3 regions of the Streptomyces sp. NPDC058051 genome follow, and region 2 is predicted to be linked to each of the others. Evidence: riboswitches for the same ligand, from Rfam matches in the RefSeq annotation. Region 2 holds a riboswitch; each other region holds the start of a gene.
What was found. A riboswitch is a leader RNA that binds a small molecule or an ion and turns the genes downstream of it on or off. The one in region 2 is predicted to bind cobalamin.
Positions count from the first base shown of each region.

Region 1: it holds a riboswitch for cobalamin, as region 2 does, so the genes downstream of both, ACFVUT_RS06935 (ribonucleoside-diphosphate reductase subunit alpha) here and ACFVUT_RS08285 (cobalamin biosynthesis protein) in region 2, are expected to answer to the same signal.
Region 3: it holds a riboswitch for cobalamin, as region 2 does, so the genes downstream of both, ACFVUT_RS25940 (prenyltransferase/squalene oxidase repeat-containing protein) here and ACFVUT_RS08285 (cobalamin biosynthesis protein) in region 2, are expected to answer to the same signal.

Region 1 is NZ_JBHVRW010000003.1:290,135-296,133, reverse strand. Features, by position in the region: gene ACFVUT_RS06940 (ribonucleotide-diphosphate reductase subunit beta) at 1-762, opposite strand, end outside; gene ACFVUT_RS06935 (ribonucleoside-diphosphate reductase subunit alpha) at 762-3,197, opposite strand; cobalamin riboswitch at 3,339-3,473, opposite strand; gene mctP (monocarboxylate uptake permease MctP) at 3,740-5,377, opposite strand; gene ACFVUT_RS06925 (DUF3311 domain-containing protein) at 5,374-5,628, opposite strand; gene ACFVUT_RS06920 (GntR family transcriptional regulator) at 5,887-5,999, opposite strand, start outside.
Region 2 is NZ_JBHVRW010000004.1:62,520-68,518, reverse strand. Features, by position in the region: gene cobN (cobaltochelatase subunit CobN) at 1-734, opposite strand, end outside; gene ACFVUT_RS08290 (cobyric acid synthase) at 731-2,248, opposite strand; gene ACFVUT_RS08285 (cobalamin biosynthesis protein) at 2,245-3,273, opposite strand; cobalamin riboswitch at 3,418-3,549, opposite strand; gene ACFVUT_RS08280 (hypothetical protein) at 3,757-3,987, opposite strand; gene ACFVUT_RS08275 (anion permease) at 4,023-5,288, opposite strand; gene ACFVUT_RS08270 (class II aldolase/adducin family protein) at 5,551-5,999, shown strand, end outside.
Region 3 is NZ_JBHVRW010000018.1:114,129-120,127, reverse strand. Features, by position in the region: gene ACFVUT_RS25950 (aldehyde dehydrogenase) at 1-82, opposite strand, end outside; gene ACFVUT_RS25945 (MBL fold metallo-hydrolase) at 381-1,418, shown strand; cobalamin riboswitch at 1,521-1,656, shown strand; gene ACFVUT_RS25940 (prenyltransferase/squalene oxidase repeat-containing protein) at 1,765-3,039, shown strand; gene ACFVUT_RS25935 (SCO2322 family protein) at 3,036-3,731, shown strand; gene ACFVUT_RS25930 (energy-coupling factor transporter transmembrane component T) at 3,728-4,891, shown strand; gene ACFVUT_RS25925 (ABC transporter ATP-binding protein) at 4,888-5,999, shown strand, end outside.

The sequences.
Region 1 (5,999 bases), on a different contig from region 2:
GACGGCCTCCTTCAGCATGTCGGTGACCTGCTGCCGCAGTTCGTCGTCGAAGAGGTCCGGCTCCTCCTTGCGGACGGTGTCCACGACCTCGAACGCGAAGTTCATGTGCATCGTCTCGTCACGGAACACCCAGTTGGTGCCCGTGGCGAGACCGTGCAGCAGGCCCCGCGAGCGGAACCAGTAGACGTACGCGAACGCGCCGTAGAAGAACAGCCCCTCGATGCACGCCGCGAAGCAGATCAGGTTCAGCAGGAAGCGCCGCCGGTCGGACCTGCTCTCCAGCCGGTCCATCTTCTCGACCGAGTCCATCCACCTGAAGCAGAACTCGGCCTTCTCGCGGATCGACGGAATGTTCTCGACCGCCGCGAACGCCGCTGTCCGGTCGTCCGGGTCGGGCAGGTAGGTGTCGAGCAGCGTCAGATAGAACTGGACGTGCACGGCCTCCTCGAACAGCTGACGGCTCAGGTACAGCCGCGCCTCGGGGGAGTTGATGTGCTTGTAGAGCGTGAGGACGAGGTTGTTCGCGACGATCGAGTCACCCGTCGCGAAGAACGCGACGAGCCGCCCGATCATGTGCTGCTCACCCGGCGAGAGCTTCGCGAGGTCGGCGACGTCCGAGTGGAGATCGACCTCCTCGACGGTCCAGGTGTTCTTGATCGCGTCGCGGTAGCGCTCGTAGAAGTCCGGGTAGCGCATGGGCCGCAGGGTCAGTTCGAAGCCCGGGTCGAGCAGGTTCTTCTCGGTCTTTCCGGTGGAGCTCATTACTGGCAGGCCTCGCAGGACTCGGGGTTTTCGAGGGAGCAGGCGATCGCGTCGGCGTCAGCCATCGGCGCCTGCTGTACGGGAACGGGAATGGGGGCGGTGGCGGGAACGGGGGCGGTGGCCGCGGTCCGGCCGGGGGCGGCGCGGGCGATCCGGGTCGCCGGGCGGGAACGCAGGTAGTACGTCGTCTTCAGCCCCCGCTTCCAGGCGTACGCGTACATCGAGGAGAGCTTGCCGATGGTCGGCGTCTCCATGAAGAGGTTCAGCGACTGGCTCTGGTCGAGGAACGGCGTACGGGCCGCCGCCATGTCGATCAGACCGCGCTGGGGGATCTCCCACGCCGTGCGGTACAGCGCCCGCACGTCCTCGGGGATCCAGGCGAAGCCCTGGACGGAGCCGCTCGCCTCGCGCAGCGCCTCACGCGTCCGCGCGTCCCACACGCCCAGCTGCTTCAGCTCCTTCACCAGATATGCGTTGACCTGGAGGAACTCACCGCTGAGCGTCTCGCGCTTGAAGAGGTTGGACACCTGCGGTTCGACGCACTCGTACACACCCGCGATCGAGGCGATCGTCGCTGTCGGCGCGATGGCGAGCAGCAGCGAGTTGCGCATCCCGATCCTCGCGATCCGGGCACGCAGCGCGTCCCACCGCTCCGGCCAGTTCGGCTCGGTGTCGTAGTGGTCGGGGTGCAGCACACCGCGGGCGGCGCGCGTCTCGGACCAGGCGGGCAGCGGACCGGACCGCTCGGCCAGCTCGCAGGACGCCTCGTAGGCGGCGAGCATGATCCGTTCGGAGATCTTCGTGGAGAGCGCGCGGGCCTCGGGGGAGTCGAACGGCAGGCGGAGCTGGAAGAAGACGTCCTGCAGGCCCATCGCGCCCAGGCCGACGGGGCGCCACCGGGCGTTCGAGCGGCCGGCCTGCTCCGTCGGGTAGAAGTTGATGTCGACGACGCGGTCGAGGAAGGTCACGGCGGTGCGGACGGTGGCGTCCAGCCGCTCCCAGTCGAGCGAGCCGCCGGCGACGAACGCGCCGAGGTTGACGGAACCCAGGTTGCAGACGGCCGTCTCGCCGTCGTCGGTGACTTCGAGGATCTCGGTGCACAGGTTCGACGAGTGGACGACGCGGCCCGGCTCGGCGGTCTGGTTCGCGGTCCGGTTGGAGGCGTCCTTGAAGGTCATCCAGCCCTGACCGGTCTGCGCGAGGGTGCGCATCATGCGGCCGTACAGCTCACGGGCGGGCAGCGACTTGAGGGCCAGCCCCTCGGCCTCGGCGGCCCGGTACGCGGTGTCGAACGCGTCTCCCCACAGGTCGACCAGTTCGGGCACATCGGCGGGCGAGAACAGCGACCAGTCGCCGTCCGCGTCGACCCGGCGCATGAACTCGTCCGGGATCCAGTGCGCCAGGTTGAGATTGTGCGTACGCCGCTGGTCCTCACCCGTGTTGTCGCGCAGCTCCAGGAACTCCTCGATGTCCGCGTGCCAGGTCTCCAGGTAGACGGCGGCGGCGCCCTTGCGGCGGCCACCCTGGTTGACGGCGGCCACGGAGGCGTCGAGCGTCTTCAGGAACGGCACGATGCCGTTGGAGTGCCCGTTGGTGCCGCGGATCAGCGAACCGCGGGCGCGGATCCGGGAGTACGAGAGGCCGATACCGCCCGCGTGCTTCGAGAGCCGCGCCACCTGGTGGTAACGGTCGTAGATCGAGTCGAGTTCGTCGAGCGGGGAGTCCAGCAGGTAGCAGGAGGACATCTGCGGGTGCCGGGTGCCGGAGTTGAACAGGGTCGGGGAGGACGGCAGGTAGTCGAGCCGGCTCATCAGCCCGTACAGCGACGCGACGTCGTCCAGGGCCTGCTCCGACTCGTTCTCGGCGAGCCCGGAGGCGACGCGCAGCATGAAGTGCTGCGGCGTCTCGACGACCTGGCGGGTGTGCGGGTGGCGCAGCAGATAGCGGCTGTACAGGGTCCGCAGCCCGAAGTAGCCGAACCGGTCGTCGGCGCCGTCGGCGAGCGAACGCTCCACCAGGGCGTCGAGCGCGGCAGCGTGCCGTGCGACGAACGCGGCGGTACGGTCCGCGATCAGGCCCTGGCGGTGCCCGACGGCGACGGAGGCGGAGAAGGAGACCGCGCCCTGGCCGGACGCCTCGTCCGCGATGGTGCGGGTCAACAGCCTGGCGGCGAGCCGGGAGTAGGCGGGGTCCTCGGAGATCAGCCCCGCGGCGGACTCCGTGGCCAGCGAGCGCAACTCGGCCTCGTCCGACCGGGCGTTGCGGCCGCGCAGCGCGGCGGCGGCGACGCGGCCGGGGTCGGTGTCGGGCAGATCGGCGGTGAGGTCCGTCAGGGTCCGCAGCAGCGCGGTCCCCGGACCGTCGTGTGCGGTTGCCTCGGACTCGGCCGCTTCGGACACGGCGACTGAAGCCGGATCGGCTGGCGCGATGGTCACGTGGTGCTCTCCCTCGCTCGGCTCGGGGCCGGCGGGGGAACGGGGTCGCCGGGACGGCGGCAGGCCCGGTTCGGGGCAGCACTCCGTCACGGCGTCCGCCGGCCCATCCGCGAGGCCCGGACGTCTGGCATCCGGTTCGGTCGAGCCGGATGCGCCGTCGGCAGGTCCTCGGACTTCCTGAGGGTGCGCAAAAGCACACCGGGTACACCGTTGCGGGACAGTTCCGGATTCGCACCGGATTCCCCTGCGGCGACAGCGAGCATGAGCATACATGTGGGGGCCGCTGGATGGAGCAGCCCCCACATGTTGTGTCACGTCATCCGGGATGGGGCGGCAGGCAGGGCCGGTGGAACGAGCCGTGCGACCGGATGGGGCGGCAGGCAGGGGCGGTGGAACGAGCCGTGCGACCGGATGGGGCGGCAGGAAGGGCCGGTGGAACGAGCCGTGCACCCTCCCGGATGTCCCCGGATACGACGGACGGCCCGTCGCGCCCCCTGTGGGAGGGGTGCGACGGGCCGTCGACGCGGTCCGGGTGGCGGCTGTCAGTGGCCGCTGCCCGGAGCTCCTGCCGTGGCCGGCGGGAGCTCCACCTGGACGCCCTTGTCGCCCGCGTCGGCCGTGTAGTCGGCCGGGGAGGTCTCGTCCACCCCGGCGGGCGCCTTCAGGGCGTTCAGGACGAAGGTGAGGGCCACCGTCACCACCACGTTCAGTACGAACGCGGTCAGGCCGATGTAGCCGATCTCGTCGATGCCCGGGATCTTCTTCGACGAGCCGCCGAAATGCTCCTGGGTCGGACTATGGATGCCGTACGCGGCCACCGTCCCGTACACCATGCCGACCGCCCAGCCCGCGAGCAGTGCCCAGCGGTGGAACCAGCGGGTGAACAGGCCGCCGACCAGGGCCGGCATCGTCTGGAGGATCCAGATCCCGCCGAGCAGCTGGAAGTTGATCGCGACCGTCTTGTCCATGGTGAGGACGAAGGCGAGCGCGCCCACCTTCACCAGCAGCGACACCAGCTTGGAGACCTTGGTCTCCTGCTCCGGGGTCGCGTCCGGCTTCAGGAAGTCCTTGTAGATGTTGCGGGTGAAGAGATTCGCCGCGGCGATCGACATGATCGCCGCGGGCACCAGCGCGCCGATGCCGATGGCCGCGAACGCGACGCCCGCGAACCAGTCCGGGAACATGGTCTCGAACAGCTGCGGAATGGCCAACTGCCCGTTCTCCACCTTGATTCCGGCGGCGATCGCCATGAACCCGAGCAGGGCCAGCAGGCCGAGCATCAGCGAGTACAGCGGCAGGATCGTGGTGTTGCGCCGGATCACGTTGCGGCTACGGCTGGAGAGCGTCGCCGTGATCGAGTGCGGATACATGAAGAGGGCCAGGGCCGAACCCAACGCCAGGGTGGCGTAACCCCATTGGCCCGCCTCGCCCGGTGCGAGGGCACCGCGTGGCGCGCCGGTGTCCGGATTCTTCTGCGCGAACGCCTCGCCGGCCTTGGCGAAGATGTCGTCGAAGCCACCGAGCTTGATCGGGATGTAGATGATCGCCACCGTGATGACCAGGTAGATCAGTCCGTCCTTGACGAACGCGATCAGCGCGGGTGCCCGCAGCCCGGACGAGTAGGTGTACGCGGCGAGCACCGCGAACGCGATCAGCAGCGGCAGGTCCTTGATGAACCAGTGGGTGTTCTCGCCACCGCCGACGCCCATCACGTCCAGCACCGCCTGGATGCCGACGAGTTGGAGCGCGATGTACGGCATCGTGGCGAGGATGCCGGTGATGGCGACCGCCAGCGAGAGCCCCTTCGAACCGAAGCGCCCCCGGACGAAGTCCGAGGTGGTCACGTACCCGTGCTTGTGCGAGACCGACCACAGCCGCGGCAGGAAGGTGAAGATCAGCGGGTACACGAGGATCGTGTAGGGCACCGCGAAGAAGCCGGCCGCGCCCGCCGCGTAGATCGCCGCGGGAACGGCGACGAAGGTATACGCGGTGTACAGGTCGCCGCCGAGCAGGAACCAGGTGACCCAGGTTCCGAACGACCGTCCGCCCAGGCCCCATTCGTCGAGGCTCGCCTCGTTCTCGGCCTTCCGCCAGCGCGCCGCCAGGAAGCCCATGACCGTGACGGCCACGAAGAAGAAGATGAAGACGCCGAGAGCGACGCCGTTCACGCCGTCCTTCATGCCGACGCACCCCCCTTGCGGGCGCGCTGGTCACGCTGCCACAGCTTGTACGCGGTCATCGTGAGTGCGGTGGAGATCAGCACCCAGAGCATCTGGTACCAGTAGAAGAAAGGGATTCCGATGAAGGTCGGATCCACCTTGGCGTAGGAACTCACCCAGAGCATCGCCACGAACGGCGCGACGAGGCAGAGGGCGATGACGACGCGCACGGGCGTGATGACGGGTGGTTTTCCTTCTGGATCTGCCGGCATACGGTGACTCCGTCCCCTCGCTGATCACCTGGTGTAATGCGCAGGAAATCTAGGGGAGGTTCCCGTTCAGCGTCACCCCCTGTCCGTATTGCGTTCCGGAAACGGTCCTGTGGTGGGTGCGTATGTTCGGAATGTCGTCAGCCGTGCGGACTCCGGTCCGTACCGGGGCATGCGAACGGCCCCCGTGGGGAAGATCCCACGAGGGCCGCGACGGTCGTGCGGAGAGGGGCCGGGCAGGGCCGGCCGCCGCGCCGTGGCTCAGTCCGTCGGCCGCTTCAGGCGTGCCACGAACTTGTACCGGTCGCCCCGGTAGACCGACCGCACCCACTCCACCGGCTCGCCCCGCCCGTCGAGCGAGTGCCGGGACAGCA
Region 2 (5,999 bases):
TCGGCCAGCGCGCCGATGTCCCACGCCTCGTCGTCACCCCCCGCGGAGGCGTCCGACGCACGGGTGCCGCCCGCCGCGAGCACGGTGGCGACCAGGACGTCGGTCCGGCCGAGCAGTTCGTAGAGCCCGGCGTCCGCGCCGCGCAGCGAACCGCAGTACACCGGCAGGGCGTTGGCGCCACGCGCCTCGACGGCGTCGCACAGGACGTCGACGAACGAGGTGTTCCCGGACAGCTGGTGGGCCCGGTAGAAGAGCACGCCGACGGTCGGGCGGCCCTCGGTGAACGCGCGGTCGCCGTGCAGGCCCCACTCGGGCATCTTCTGCGGCTCGGCGAAGCCGTGGCCGGTCAGCAGGACGGTGTCGGAGAGGAAGCGCGCCAGCTCCACGAGGTTGCCGGGGCCGCCCTCCACGAGGTAGCGCAACGCCTCGGCGACGACCCCGGCGGGTACGGACGACTCGGCCATCAGCTCCGCGTCGGGCACGGCCTCGCCGCCCAGCAGCACGGTGGGGATGCCGGACGCCTTGAGGACGGCCAGCCCCTCCTCCCAGGCGCGCTTGCCGCCCAGGAGGCGGACGACGGCGACGGAGGAGCCCTCGATCAGCGCGGGGAGTTCCTCGCGCGCGTCGACGCGGGTGGGGTTGCCGATCCGGTACGGCGCGCCACTGGCGCGCGCGGCGAGGAGGTCCGTGTCGGCGGTCGACAGCAACAGCACGGTGCTCGTAGGGGCGTTCATGCGTGTGCTCCAGGTGCTCCGGGGGCGATGAAGGGAAGTCCTGACGGCGCGCCCGACTCGATGAGCCGCAGCAGCGCGTCCGTGTCCGCGTGTTCTTCGATGAGGTCGCCGAGGCGGTCGAGCTGTTCCTCGCGCAGCGCGGCGAAGCTGGTGTCGGGGGCGGGGACGAAGCGCCGTCCGGCGGCCCGGGCGACCTCGGTCAGGAAGCGGCGGCGGAACGCGTCGCTCTCCAGCGAGCCGTGCCAGTGGGTGCCCCACACGGCGCCGACCCGGCAGCCGTCGAGGAAGGGTTCCCCGCCGCGTACGTCCGCGACGCCGTGGTGGATCTCGTAGCCCTCGACCGGGGCGCCGAGCGCTTCGCCCACGGGGCGGGCGAGGGTCTTCTCCCGGTCGAAGCGGACGCGTACGGGCAGCAGGCCGAGACCGTCGACGTGCCCGGCCCTCGACTCGACCTCGTCCTCGATGTGTTCGCCGAGGATCTGGAAACCACCGCAGACGCCGAGGACCGGCCGGCCCTCGGCGGCGCGCCGCACCAGGGCGTCGGCGAGGCCGCGCTCGCGCAGCCAGGCCAGTGCCTTCACGGTGCCGCGGGTGCCCGGCACGACGACGAGGTCGGCGTCGGCCAGCTCCTCCGCGCGGTCCACGAACCGGACGACGACGCCCGGTTCGGCGGCCAGCGCGTCCACGTCGGTGAAGTTCGACATCAGGGGAACGGCACACACCGCGACGCGCAGCACGTCCTCGCCGTGCGGCGGTGCGACGACCGATTCGCGTACGGCCCCGCGCATCGAGACCCGCAGACCGTCCTCCTCGTCGATCCCGAGGCCGTGGGCGAAGGGCAGCACCCCGTACGTCCGCCGCCCGGTGATCCCGCGCAGCATCTCCAGGCCGGGTTCCAGCAGCGAGACGTCGCCGCGGAACTTGTTGACGAGGTAGCCGGCGATCAGCGCCTGGTCCTCGGCGTCGAGCAGCGCCGTCGTACCGAAGAACGAGGCGAAGACGCCGCCGCGGTCGATGTCGCCGACGACCACCACGGGGAAGCGCGCCGCCCGTGCGATGCCCATGTTCACGATGTCCGTGCGCCGCAGGTTGATCTCGGCCGGGCTGCCCGCGCCCTCGCAGATCACCGCGTCGTACGTGGCCCGAAGCCGCTCCAGGCAGTCCACGACCGTGCCGAGGAGCGCCTCCTGCCTGCCGCCGTGGTAGCCGCGCGCGCTCATCTCGCCCACCGGTCTGCCCATCAGCACGACCTGGCTGGAGCGGTCGCCACCGGGCTTGAGCAGCACCGGGTTCATCAGCGCGGTCGGCTCGACCCGGGCGGCCTGGGCCTGCATCGCCTGGGCGCGCCCGATCTCGGCACCCTCGCGGGTGACGAACGAGTTCAGCGACATGTTCTGCGCCTTGAAGGGCGCCACTTTCACGCCCCGGCGTACGAGCCAGCGGCAGATGCCCGCCGTGACGACGCTCTTGCCGGCGTCCGAGGTGGTTCCGGCGACCAGCAGCCCGCCGCTCATGTCCGTCTCCGTCCTGCGGTCCGTCGTCCCGCGGCCCGAAGGGCTTCGGCGGGCAGGCCCGCGTTCCGTCGTCCCGCGATGCGCCGTGCGGCGAGGCCGGCACCCAGTCGCCCCACCACACACACGCCGAGGGCGAGCACGCTCACCCGGCGCGAGAGCCGCACCGCGCGTTCGATGTCCTCGGTCTCCACCGCCCGGCCCGTCTCCCCGTTGAGGACGGGGCGGTGCTCGATCCGGCCTCCGTAGGCGAGGGTTCCGCCGAGCCGTACGCCGAGCGCGCCCGCGAACGACGCCTCCACCGGTCCCGCGTTGGGACTCGGGTGCTTGGCCGCGTCGGCCCGCCAGGCCCGCACCGCGCCCCGTGGCCGCCCGCCGGCGGCCACGGCCAGCAGGGCGGTGAGCCGGGCACCGGGCCAGCCCGCGAGGTCGTCGAGGCGGGCCGAGGCCCAGCCGTAGCGCCGGTGGCGGGGCGACTTGTGGCCGACCATGGCGTCGAGGGTGTTGGCGGCCCGGAAGCCGACGAGTCCGGGCACGCCGGCCAGCGCGCCCCACACCAGGGCGCCGACCACGGCGTCCGAGGTGTTCTCGGCCACGGACTCCACCACGGCGCGGGCGATCTGCGGTCCGTCGAGGGACTGCGGGTCGCGCCCGCACAGGTGCGGCAGGCGCTCGCGGGCCGACGCGAGGTCATCGGCGGCCAGCGCGGCCCCGATCGTGCGGGCCTCACGCCCCAGGGAGGTACCACCGACGACGGACCAGGTGGCGGCCGCGGTCAGGGCGACCGAGGCGGCGGGATGACGGCGCAGGGCACGGGTGACCAGCACGGCACTCCCCGCGGCGCCTCCGGCGCAGACGAGCGTGTGCAGCGCGCCCCACCCGCGGTGGTCGCGCCAGAGACGGTGCTCGACGCCCGCCGCGGCCCGCCCGAAGGCGGCGACCGGGTGTCCCCTGCGGGGATCACCGAACAGCAGGTCGCCGATCAGACCGGCCGTGGCGCCGTACGCGAAAACGCGATCGGCACGCATGGCTCAACCGGCGCTCACGCCTCGAAGGGTCCTCGTACAGGCGGCTCTCGTCGAGAGCATCGAAGCAACGGACGCACGGCAGCCAGGCATGGCGATATGTCCTCACTCAGGGTCCGCGCCCTGGATCGACGTGACGGGCGACGAGAGTCTCCTGGCTCCCGGATCCGCAGTTCCCCCGGCCTTCCAGCCCGCTCGCGCGTGCCGTGACTTCCGGTGTGGGGGACTGCTCCCCGGTGACAGTGGCGGGACCGCGCCGGATTCGCACCGGCTTCCTCTGCTGTCGCCGTAATTGGCTCCGGCAGTCCACCACGCTCCGCGAACGTCCGTCAACTTGCCGTTGACCTGCGGCGGTGCGGTGTGCTGTGCCCCACATCGGGCCGGAGCCACAACGCCGAAGGGCCGGACCCATGCCGAAGGACCGGACCCATGTCGTGGGTCCGGCCCGTCGGGAGCGTGCGGAGAAGGGGGATGCCTTGACGGAGGTCAGGCGACGATCAGATAGATCCCGTACGCGACCGCCGTCGCGCACAGCGCGAAGCAGACGTACGCGCCCGCGCGGGCCAGCAGCAGCGAGCCGCCGGAGCCGCCCTGCGCCGCCGGTTCGGGCTGCTTGGAGAGACCGACGATGCCCAGGGTGAAGAGACCCACCAGCGCGACGGTGACGACGAGGGAGACGCCGAAGACGGAGCCGAGGGCTGCCCAGTCGATTTTCATGCTGATTCCTTAGCCGGTCTGCCGGGGCGGCCGACCTAGACGGTGGCGGGTCGCGCCGGGTCCTGGGAGGTCGCGGCCGGAGCCGGAATGGTGGTCTTGAGATCCTGGGCGGCCGCCTGGGCGCCGGTGGGCGGCGGGCTGACGGCGGCGATGGCCGTGGTGACGACGCCCGCGGGTTCGGCTCCGTCGGCGGCGGGTGCGACGTCGCCGTGGCCGACCGGCTTGCGACGCGACACGAGCCATATCGCCCCGGAGCCCGCGAGCAGCAGCGCCGCGACGACGACGACACCCCACGTGCCCTGCTTGGTGAGGAACTCGGCACCGGCGCCGACCAGTCCCGCGGCCGGCAGGGTCAGACCCCAGGCGACGAACATCCGGGTGGCGGTGGACCAGCGGACCACGCCGCCCCGGCGGCCGAGCCCCGCGCCCATCACGGCACCGGAGCAGGACTGCGTGGTGGAGAGCGAGAAGCCGAGGTGCGAGGAGGCCAGGATGACCGTGGCCGCGCTGGTCTGGGCGGCGAAGCCCTGCGGCGGTTTGAGGTCGGTGAGGCCGCTGCCCATGGTGCGGATGATGCGCCAGCCGCCCAGGTAGGTGCCGAGCGCGATGGCCGTACCGGCCGCGACGATGACCCAGACCGGCGGGTTGGAGCCGGGGTGCAGGACGCCGCCGGTGACCAGGGCCAGGGTGATGATGCCCATGGTCTTCTGCGCGTCGTTGGTGCCGTGGGCGAGGGAGACCAGTCCGGCCGAGGCGATCTGACCGGCGCGGTAGCCCTTGGCGGTGGCCTTCTCCTGGGCGTCGTTGCGGATCTTCCCGCCGATCCGGTACGTCAGCCTGGTCGCCAGCAGCGCGGCCAGACCGGCGACGATCGGCGCGGCGAGCGCCGGGAGCAGCACCTTGGTGACGACGGTGCCGCCGTTGACGGAGGACCAGCCCGCCGACATCACCGCGGCGCCGATCAGGCCGCCGAACAGGGCGTGCGAGGAACTGGACGGAAGGCCGACCAGCCAGGTCAGCAGATTCCACAGGATGGCGCCGACGAGTGCCGCGAAGATCACTTCTGTCCGCAGCCCGTTCTCGTTGACGATCCCGCCGGAGATCGTCTTGGCGACCTCCACCGAGAGGAACGCGCCGACGAGGTTGAGAACGGCGGACATGGCCACCGCTGTCTTCGGTTTGAGTGCGCCGGTCGAGATGGTGGTCGCCATCGCGTTGGCGGTGTCATGGAAACCGTTCGTGAAATCGAACACTAGAGCTGTCACGATCACAATCGCGAGAAGCAGCGTGATGTGTTCCATTTACCCAGGCAATCGTTCGACGTCATTGGCAAGTGGACCGTAGGCAACCTGAGTGAACGGAAGATGAACTGGGAAGGGCGCTGTGGTGTCTCCTGTCGGGACCGGATTCCTCTTCCTGATCTCCGCGGCGCGGCGCGGTCCGCGCACGGAGCCCCACCGGGCCCGATCCACCCCCTGGCGCACCTTTTGTGAACGTCACCGGGTTGTGACCTTCCCGGCCGATCGCATGCCCGTTCGCCTCCCGGGCTGACAGGATCCTCGTATGAGTGATGACCGAGGGGACGCGATCGAACGGGCCTGGGACGCTGTCGTCGCCACCGCCCGCAGGACGGCGGCGGACGGCCTCGTCGTCGGGACCTCCGGAAACGTGTCGGCACGCGTCGGTGCGACGGTCCTGGTCACCCCGAGCGGAGTGCCGTACGACCGGCTCGGTCCCGGGGACGCCGTCGGCGTCGACCTGGACGGCAACCGCGTCCTCGGCGAGCTGGCCCCCACCAGCGAACTCCCGCTCCACCTCGCGGTCTACCGGAACAGCGAGGCGGTTGCCGTCGTCCACACCCACGCGGTGCATGCCACGGCCGTCTCCACCCTGGTCCCCGAGGTCCCCGCGGTCCACTACGCCGCCGCCCTGCTGGGCGGCCCCGTCCGGGTCGCGGCCTATGCGCGCTACGGGACGGAGGAACTGGCCGGGAACATGCTCGCCGCCCTGCG
Region 3 (5,999 bases), on a different contig from region 2:
CGACCTCGATGACGTCCCGGCCCAGCGGATCGACCAACTCCCCGCCGATGAACAGTTTTCCGTGTTCGACAAGCTCGGTCATGGCTGCTGCCTCCCGCGACCCGGCACGTTACCTGACTCCGTGTCAGAACTGATACCAGTTCCAGTTCCAGGAGTCCACGGCCGCGACGGGCCCGCCCGCGCCGACGACACACCGGTTCCACCCGCCGGACGGCCACGAGGGCATCGGGGCCGAACAGTTGGCCGACCGGGGGGTCAACTGGAACAAGTTCTCGTTACAGTGGGCGCGGTGCACCGCACAGCCGTACGTCCGGTACGCCGACCAGGTCGCGCGGAGCGATGTCGTGCGGAGCGATGCCGCGCGGAGAGAGGGGGAGCCCATGACGCAGGTGACCGATCACGGCGGGGGCGTGCACAGCATCAAGGTCCCCATCCCGGACAACCCGCTCGGGCACACCCTGGTGCACGTACTCGACACCGGTCGCGGCCCGGTCCTGATCGACACGGGCTGGGACGATCCGGAGGCGTGGGACACGCTCACCGCCGGGCTCACCGCCGTCGGTACGGGGGTCGGCGACATCCACGGTGTGGTCATCACCCACCACCACCCCGACCACCACGGCCTGTCCGGGCAGGTGCGCGAGGCGTCCGGGGCCTGGATCGCCATGCACGCCGCCGACACCGCGATCGTGCGCCGGACCCACGAGTCCCGGCCGGACACCTGGTCGGCGTACCTCGCGGCGAAGCTCACCGCGGTCGGTGCGCCCGAGGAGCATCTCGCGCCGTTGCGGGCGGCCATGGCCGGCGGCCGGATGCGCACCCTGCCCGGGCTGCGGGCCGCGGTTCCGGACCGGGAGATCGTCCCCGGTGAGCTGCTCGATCTGGCGGGGCGCGCGCTGCGGGCCGTCTGGACGCCGGGGCACACGCCCGGCCACGTCTGCCTCCACCTGGAGGAGGAGCATCCGGGAGATCTTCCCGGCCGGGGCCGGCTCTTCTCCGGCGATCACCTGCTGCCCGGAATCAGCCCGCACATCGGTCTCTACGAAGACCCCGACGACGCCACGGTCACCGATCCGCTCGGCGACTACCTCGATTCCCTGGAGCGCGTCGGGCGGCTCGGGGCCGCCGAGGTGCTGCCCGCCCACCAGTACGCGTTCACGGATGCCGCGGGGCGCGTGCGGGAACTGCTGCACCACCACGAGGAGCGGCTGACCGGGCTGCTCGGACTGCTGGTCACCCCCCTGACGCCGTGGGAGCTGGCCGAGCGGATGGAGTGGAACCGGCCCTGGGCGCAGATCCCGCACGGCTCGCGGAACATCGCCGTCTCGGAGGCCGAGGCGCATCTGCGGCGGCTGGTGAAGCTGGGCCGCGCGGAGGCGGTGGCGGGGAGCGACCCGGTGACGTACATCGCGGCGTGACGGACCACCGAACGACCCGGTGACGTACATCGCGGCGTGACGGACCACCGGCGGGGCACCGGGGTCGGGGGTGTGACCGCCTCCACCCGGGCGCTCCGGCCCCGACCGGTAGAGTGTGCGGGTCGTCATCATGCCCGTCCAGGGGGAAGCCGGTGCGAATCCGGCACTGACCACGCAGCCGTGAGCCGTCGTCGCAGACGGTGAGTCGGAATGCCCTGCCTGCGGTTGTGACCGGCTCGCACCACCGGAACCCCGGTGGTCGGCACCGTCGAGGTATACGGAGCCGGAGCCTGGTGCGTGAGCGTGCCTGTGCCCGGTTCCCCGCGCAGGAGAGGCCCCGCCCGCCATGACCGTACGCCGCAGCGCAGCAGCGCTCGCCGCCACCGCCACCGTGCTCTGTGCGGCCACTGCTCCGGCCGCGGTCGCGGCACCGTCCCCGTCGCCCTCGCCGTCCGCCGCGTCGCCCTCCGGGCTGTACGGCACGAAGGACCCCACGTACGACGGCGTCTGGCGGCAGTCACTGGCCCTCCTCGCCCAGCGGATCGAGGGCGTCACGCCCGCGACGAAGTCGGTGGACTGGCTGATCGCCCAGCAGTGCGCCGACGGCGCGTACGCCTCGTACCGGCCGGACGTCTCCCAGCCGTGCACCGGGAAGACGGTGCTGGACACCAATGCCACCGCGGTCGCCGTCCAGGCGCTCGTCGAGGTGGGCGGCCACCGGGAGACCGTGAACGACTCGGTGCGCCGGCTGAAGGCCGTACAGAACGAGGACGGCGGCTGGGGCTACACCGCGGGCGCGCCCAGTGACGCCAACTCCACCTCGCTGGTGATCGGCGCCCTCGCCCGGCAGGGGCAGCGGCTCGGGGACATCACGACGCACGGCGGCAAGACGCCCTACGCCCCGCTGCTCGCGCTCGCGATCCCGTGCGGCGGCAAGGACGGCGGCGCCTTCGCCTACCAGCCCGACAAGGCCGGCAAGCTCGCGGCCAACGCGGACGCCACCGCCGCCGCCGTGCTCGGCACCATGGGCAAGGCCCTGGCCGTCGGGGACAACGCCGCGACCAAGGCGCCCACCTGCCACCCGGGCACCGGCCTCACGCCCGAGCAGGCCGCCCAGAACGGCGCCCACTACCTCGCGAACGCCCTCGCCGCGAACGGCCATCTGGACCTGGCACCGATGCCCGGCGCCGACGACTCCACCCCGCAGCCCGACTTCGGCAACACCGCGGACGCGGTCGTCGCCCTGTCCGCGGCGGGCCACCAGGACAAGGCCGCCGGGGCCGTGGCCTGGCTGAAGAAGAACTCCGGGTCCTGGGCGGAGGAGAACGGTCCCGCCGCCTACGCGCAACTGGTCCTGGCCGCACACGCGGCCGGTGCCGACGCCCGCGACTTCGGTGGCGTGAACCTCGTCGACCGGCTGAACGCGACCGGTCCCGTCCCCGCGGCCGTCACCACACCCGACCCGTCCGCCGACACCGGCTACGTGCCCACCGAGAAGGACCAGGTCCACAGCGGGGACGATGTGATCGGCGGCGTGTGGTGGTACGTCGGTATCGGCCTCGTCGTCGGCGCGGGCGCCGGTTTCCTGATCAGCGGCCGCCGGAAGAGCCAGCAGCTGTGAGGCGGGCAGGAAGGGCCGCCGCTCTCCTGGTGGTCCTCGGCGCCGTCCTGGCCGTGCTCGGCACGGGGACGGCCCAGGCGGCCGGGTACCGGTACTGGTCGTTCTGGGAGGGCTCCGGCACGGACTGGACGTACGCCACGCAGGGCCCGTCCCTGGTCCGGCCGGACGACGGCGCGGTGCAGGGCTTCCGGTTCTCGGTGAGCGAGGACTCCCAGGATTCCGCGAATCCGCGCAGCTCCCCGGACTTCGCGGAGATCTGCGCGGACACCCCGGCCGAGGACGGCACCAAGCGGGTCGCGCTGGTCATCGACCCGGGCACCGCGGCGGACGCCCCGGCCGGCGAGACTCCGCCCGCGCTGCGCACCGCGTGCGCGCGGGTCGCCCCGGACGCGAGCACCGCGGAAGCGCTCGCGTCGGTGGCCAAGCCGCTGCGCTACAGCAGCGACGCCCTCCTCTGCGCCATATCCGGCTACCCGGCCTCGGGCTGCGGCGAGCAGGTCTCGGGGGACGGCGGGCAGGCGCCCGCCGCGTCCGCGCCCCCGGCAGCCTCGGACTCCTCGGACGCCTCCGCCGCCTCGGACAGCTCGGACAGCTCGGGCGGCGGACCGTCCGCCGGAGTGCTGGTCGGGGTCGGCGCCGTTCTCCTCCTCGGCATCGCCGCCGTCGCGCAGGCCCGCCGCCGCCGCGGATGACCGCCCCGGCCACGGGCGTCACCGGCACCGCGCGGTCGCGCCGCCCGCTGCGCGCCCCCGGGGCGACCCGGAGCAACGCCCTGCCCGCCGGGGCCTGGTGGCTGTGGGCCCTCGGCCTCGCCACCGCGGCGTCCCGGACCACCAACCCACTGCTGCTCGGGCTGCTGGTGGGGGTGGCGGGCTATGTGGTCGCGGCGCGCCGGACGGACGCGCCGTGGGCCCGTTCGTACGGGGCGTTCATCAGGATCGGGCTCTTCGTCATCGGTGTGCGGCTGCTCTTCTCCGTCTTCCTCGGTTCGCCGATCCCCGGGACGCACCCGGTGTTCACCCTCCCCGAAGTGCCGCTGCCCGACTGGGCGAAGGGTGTCAGGATCGGCGGCCGGGTCACCGCCGAGCAGCTGGTCTTCGCCCTGTACGACGGGGCGAAGCTGGCCGCGCTGCTGATCTGCGTCGGCGCGGCGAACTCGCTCGCCAACCCGGCCCGGCTGCTGAAGTCGCTGCCGGGTGCGCTGTACGAGGTGGGGGTCGCCGTCGTCGTCGCGATGACGTTCGCGCCGAACATGGTCGCCGATGTGGTGCGGCTGCGCACCGCGCGGCGGCTGCGGGGCCGTCCGACCGGCGGCGTCACGGCGGTCCTCCAGATCGGACTGCCGGTCCTGGAGGGCGCGTTGGAGCGATCGGTCGCGGTGGCGGCCTCGATGGACGCGCGGGGGTACGGGCGTACCGCCCAGGTTCCGCCCGCCGTCCGGCACACCACGAACGTCCTCACGCTGGGCGGACTGCTCGGGGTGTGCGCGGGCACGTACGGTCTGCTGGCCGCGCAGGGCGCCGTGTACGGAATGCCGCTGCTGATCGCCGGGCTGGTCGCCGCGACGGCCGGGCTGCGGCTCGGTGGTGCCCGCTCGGTCCGTACCCGCTACCGGCCCGACCGGTGGGGTGTGCGGGCCTGGCTGGTGGCCGTCTCGGGGGTCGTGGTGGCGGCGGCGATGATCTGGGCGGGCAGTGTCGACGGGGAGGCGCTGCGCCCCGGCGTCGTACCGCTCGTCGCACCGGTGCTCCCGCTGTGGCCCGCGGCGGCGGTGCTGGTCGGGCTGCTGCCCGCGGTGGTGGCGCCCGTGCCGCCCCCGGTGGGCACCCCGAATCCCGAGGAGAGCAAGTGATCCGCTTCGAGCACGTCTCCGTGCGGTACGAGGGCGCACCGCACCCCACCCTCTCCGGGGTCGATCTGACCGTCCCCGAGGGCGAGTTGGTGCTGCTCGTGGGCCCGTCCGGGGTCGGCAAGTCGACGCTGCTGGGGGCCGTTTCTGGTCTCGTTCCGCACTTCACCGGTGGCACGCTGAGCGGCCGGGTCACGGTCGACGGGCGCGACACCCGCACCCACAAGCCGCGTGAACTCGCCGATCTGGTCGGCACGGTGGGGCAGGACCCGCTCTCCCACTTCGTGACCGACACGGTCGAGGACGAGCTGGCGTACGGAATGGAGTCGCTGGGCCTCGCCCCCGACGTGATGCGGCGGCGGGTCGAGGAGACCCTGGACCTGCTGGGGCTCGCCGGGCTGCGCGACCGGCCGATCGCCACGCTCTCCGGTGGCCAGCAGCAGCGCGTCGCGATCGGCTCGGTCCTCACCCCGCACCCGAAGGTCCTGGTCCTCGACGAGCCGACGTCCGCGCTCGACCCGGCCGCGGCCGAGGAGGTCCTCGCCGTGCTCCAGCGGCTGGTGCACGACCTCGGCACGACGGTCCTGATGGCGGAGCACCGGCTGGAGCGGGTGGTGCAGTACGCGGACCAGGTCGTCCTGCTGCCGTCGCCGGGGGCCGCTCCGCTCATGGGCGCCCCCGCGGACATCATGGCCGTCTCGCCGGTCCACCCGCCGGTCGTGGCGCTGGGCCGGCTGGCGGGGTGGGATCCGCTGCCGCTCTCGGTCCGCGACGCCCGGCGCCGGGCGACCGGCCTGCGGGAGCGGCTGGCACAGGCACGGCCCGCCCCGTCGCCGGTGCCGGCCGGGGCGGCCGTGCCCCTGCCGCCCACCGCTCCCATACCCGCTCCCGTGCGGCGTGGTGCGCTCGCCCGGCTGCTGGGCCGCGGCGCGCGGACCGCGGCGGCTCCCGAGCCCGTCACCGATGCCACGGCCCGGGTCGAGCGTCTCGGGGTACGGCGCGGGCGCGTCGAGGCGCTGCGCCGGGTGACGCTCTCCGTCGCCCCGGGCGAGACGGTCGCGCTGATGGGACGCAACGGTGCGGGCAAGTCCACCCTGCTGGCCGCGCTCGT